2 regions of the Afipia sp. DC4300-2b1 genome follow, and region 2 is predicted to be linked to the other one. Evidence: predicted binding sites of a transcription regulator. Region 2 holds the regulator's gene; the other holds the start of a gene.
What was found. The regulator LexA, encoded in region 2, represses DNA repair genes until DNA is damaged. The targets are predictions, from matches to a motif close to TGTTCNNNNTGTGTTCNG.

Region 1 (2,200 bases), on a different contig from region 2:
ACGCATTGTCCTGTTCGACACCGGCATGGGCACGTCGAAACTTTTTGGACCGACCACCGGGCGCTTGCAGAAGAGCATCACCGAAGCCGGCCTCAAGCCGGAAGATATCGATGCGATCGTTTGCTCCCATGCGCATGTCGACCATATCGGCGGCATCGTCGATGAAGGCGGCAAGCCGCTGTTTCCGAACGCGCAGGTCTACATCAGCCAAGCCGATCTCGAGTTCTGGACCGACGAGAAAAAACTGGACGGACCGCTCAAGGACTTCATCGCTCACGCGCGCAAGAACCTGATGCCGGTGCGCGACCGCATCGTGTTCTTCAAGGACGAGCAGGAATTCCTGCCCGGCGTCACGGCAATCGCCGCGCCCGGCCACACCTTCGGCCACCATATGTTCATGATCCAGTCGGGTGGAAAGTCGTTCGCATTCCTCGGTGATCTCACCCACCATCAGGTGCTGCTGCTGGAGCGGCCGAAGATGGAATTCGCCTATGACTCCGATCCGAAGATGGCGGCGGCAACGCGGGTGAGGCTGCTGGACACAATCGCGGCCAACAAGACGGCCGTGATGTCCTATCACTTCCCCTGGCCGGGCTACGGCCATGTGGTGAAAGCAGGCGATGGCTTCCGCTACATCCCCGAACCGATGATCATGAATCTCTGAGGGTTTTGGCTGCAGCGGGTCTCCGGCTCGCTGCCGCCGGCCATTCCGGCCACGACCGGCAGCATGTTCCCTAAATGTTCTTGCGCTCCAGAAAGTTCCTGCTAGGGTTGTGGCGGGGGCGAGGGAGCAATGGTTCAGCGCGTTTCCACGGTGGCGTTTGAAGGCATCGAAGCCCGCGCGGTGGACGTGCAGGTCCAGGTCGCGCCCGGACTGCCCGCCTTCACCATCGTCGGCCTGCCGGACAAGGCGGTGTCGGAAGCCCGCGAACGGGTGCGCTCCGCCCTGATCGCCTCGGGCCTCGCCCTCCCCGCCCGGCGAATCACCGTCAATCTCGCGCCCGCCGACCTGCCCAAAGAAGGCAGTCATTACGACCTTCCCATTGCACTCGGGCTGATGGCCGCCATCGGCGCGATCCCGCCCGATGCGCTGAATGGATTTACGGTGCTCGGCGAACTCGGGCTCGACGGCTCGATCGCGCCTGTCGCGGGCGTGCTTCCCGCAGCGATCGGAGCCAACGCGCGCGACGAGGGACTGATCTGCCCCGCGGCCTGCGGCGCGGAAGCAGCGTGGGCCAGTCCCGAGATTCAGATCGTCGCGGCGGCATCGCTGATTCAGATCGCCAATCACTTCAAGGGCACACAGGTTCTGTCGCGGCCGCAGCCGAAGATCACCGAGCGCCAGACCACGCTGCTCGACCTGCGCGACATCAAGGGCCAGGAAAGCGCCAAGCGTGCGCTGGAGATCGCCGCCGCCGGTGGACATCACCTCCTGATGATCGGCTCGCCTGGTGCAGGCAAGTCCATGCTGGCGGCGCGGCTGCCCTCGATCCTGCCGCCGCTGTCGCCGTCCGAACTGCTCGAGATTTCGATGATCGCATCTGTCGCGGGCGAAATCGAAGGCGGCGCATTGACGGCGCGGCGGCCGTTCCGCGCGCCGCATCACTCCGCAAGCATGGCTGCGCTGACCGGTGGAGGCATGCGCGCCCGGCCGGGCGAAATTTCGCTGGCGCATCACGGCGTGCTGTTCCTCGACGAGCTCCCCGAGTTCGATGCACGCGTGCTGGACTCGCTGCGCCAGCCGCTGGAGAACGGCGAGGTCGCGGTGTCCCGGGCAAATCATCGCGTGACCTATCCGGCGCGGTTCATGCTGGTGGCGGCGATGAATCCGTGCCGCTGCGGATACGCCTATGAACCCGGCTATTCCTGCAAGCGCGGCCGCATCGACCGCTGCACGGCAGATTATCAGGGCCGCATTTCCGGTCCGCTGATGGACCGCATCGATCTGCGGATCGAAGTGCCGGCCGTGACCGCATCCGACCTGATCCTGCCCGCACCGGCGGAAGGCTCCGCGGAGGTTGCCGCGCGCGTCGCGGCGGCCCGCGCCGTTCAGATCGCCCGCTATGGGGCCCTGGGCCTGCCGCACATCCGTACCAACGCGGAAGCGCCGGCTGCCGTGCTGGAAGAGATCGCGCAGCCCGACGCGCAGGGGCAAAAGCTGCTGCGCGACGCCGCCGAAACCATGCGCCTGTCGGCGCGC
Region 2 (2,200 bases):
TCGTCCTACGTCTGCGCTTTCCTGTTTCTGGTGCCGCTGATCCGTTCGCTCTCCGGGCGAACCACGATCGATCATCCACTCGAGCAAGCCAGGCTTGGGCGCGAGCTGCCCGCCAACGACAAGCGGCAGGACTACCTGCGGGCGCGCGTCACAGCCGGCAGCGACGGTGTACCCGTCGCCACGTCGGTGGGCGCGCAGGACAGTTCGCTGGTGGCAAAACTGGTCGAAGCGAATGCACTGATCGTCCGTCCGCCATTCGCGCCCGCGGCCCCCGCCGGCTCGCCCTGCACGATCCTGCGGCTGCCGGACTGACAATCCCGATCACACGGGCCCCGTCGTTGACGTGAAATTAAGGGGTTGCGGAACACATATGGAACAGATAGTGTTCGTTCATGATTTGTTTCGAGTGACTCGCTACTCCTGAGTGTCCCTTTCCATTTGTTCTCGGTGGGGATCCAGAGAGGCGCGGCTTCGGATCAGAACGCGGGAATTCTTGAGATCCTTGGGATCGGGGACCAATTCAGATGCTGACACGCAAACAATACGAGCTTCTGCGCTTCATCAACGAGCGGCTCAAGGAAGCTGGTGTTCCGCCCTCCTTCGACGAAATGAAGGACGCGCTGGACCTGCGGTCCAAGTCCGGCATCCACCGGCTCATTACCGCCCTTGAGGAGCGCGGCTTCATCCGCAGGCTCGCCAACCGGGCCCGCGCCATCGAGGTCATCAAGCTTCCCGAAACGAGTGCCAGCCCCGGCGGCGCCCGCCGCGGCTTCACGCCAAGCGTCATCGAGGGCAACCTCGGCAAGGTCCGGTCGGCTCCGTCCCTCGGTCCTGATGAGGATGCCAGCTTCCCGGTTGCCGTGCCGGTCATGGGCCGGATCGCAGCCGGTACGCCGATCGAGGCGTTGCAGACCCGCAGCCACACCATCAGCGTGCCGCCCGACATGCTCGGCTCCGGCGAACACTACGCTCTCGAAGTGCGCGGCGATTCCATGATGGAAGCCGGCATTCTCGACGGCGACACCGTGCTGATCCAGCGCAACGAGACCGCCGACACCGGCGACATCGTGGTGGCGCTGATCGACGAGGAAGAAGCCACCCTGAAGCGCTTCCGCCGCCGCGGCGCGTCCATCGCGCTGGAGCCGGCCAACGCAGCTTATGAAGTTCGCATCCTGCCGCCCAACCGCGTGCGGATTCAGGGCAAGCTGATCGGGCTTGTCCGCAAGTACTGAGACTTTCGGGTTCCTTCATTCCAGGGCGCGAGCTTTTGCGAGCGAACCCGGAATCCAGAAACTTGCCCGTTGAATTTGCTGGCCTGTCCGGAATGATGGCTGGATCAATCGTCCGGCTGGAGATCGCTCTCTGCCGGCGTCGCATCGACAGGCTGCGCGGGACGGCTTGACCGTACAGCGGGTGTTTCGATGTCATCATCGGCATTTGCCGGTGACCACGGACGGTCGACGCCGCGCGGCTTGTTGGCCGTGATCGCGTAGCCGTCTGCGGTTTTGCGCAGGGCGAGTGTGCCGCGCCTGCGCAGCATCTCCTTATCCAGCACCATGGCCGCACAATCGGCGGGCGACTGACGCAGTGTCACGATGACCGCTGCGCGTACGCAATCATCCGCGAACGCATCGGGTTTCAGCGTCAGCGCGACGGTCGAGCCGTCCGCCGCCTGCACCACGCATCCAGATGGGTCGCACGAAACGCCATCGGTCAGCGACGCGTCGGTTGCCTTGCGCATGTCGGCGTCGGCTGCGAGCCATTCGCGTGACAGGAAAGCATCCTTTCCGGTGCGCATCAGGCGCAGCCTGCCGTCCTTCCCGCGCACCGCGACCGAGGTGCCGTCTCCCGCAACAAGGATGTCCGGCTGCGGCGTGGTCAGCGCCCAGATTGTTGCCAGTGCGATGAGCCCTGCTCCCGTCCATCGCAATGGCGTCCGCAACAAACCGAGCGCAATAATGCCTGCGCTCATCAAGGCCAGCGCCCCGGCGCCGAATGACGCGATCTGGCCGATCGCGCCGGGAAGCGCCGCCACCCATTGCGACACCGCCACCATCCATCCGATGCCGACATCCATCAGCCGCCAGAACACGCCGTCGAAGCCGAACGGCATCGCAAGCAGCCCGAGCAGCCCTGCGGGCATCACCAGTATCGAGACCACCGGCATCGCCGCGAGATTGGCCAGCACGCCGTAAGGCGT

Region 1: ACP7AL_RS05720 (YifB family Mg chelatase-like AAA ATPase) is a predicted target of LexA. The motif match lies at 729-746, and genes of this name have one in related genera.

What each region holds. Positions count from the first base shown of each region.
Region 1 is NZ_JAFCSX010000001.1:1,153,128-1,155,327, forward strand. It holds gene ACP7AL_RS05715 (MBL fold metallo-hydrolase) at 1-664, shown strand, start outside; gene ACP7AL_RS05720 (YifB family Mg chelatase-like AAA ATPase) at 794-2,200, shown strand, end outside.
Region 2 is NZ_JAFCSX010000005.1:83,399-85,598, reverse strand. It holds gene glp (gephyrin-like molybdotransferase Glp) at 1-312, shown strand, start outside; gene lexA (transcriptional repressor LexA) at 525-1,232, shown strand; gene ACP7AL_RS20000 (ComEC/Rec2 family competence protein) at 1,337-2,200, opposite strand, start outside.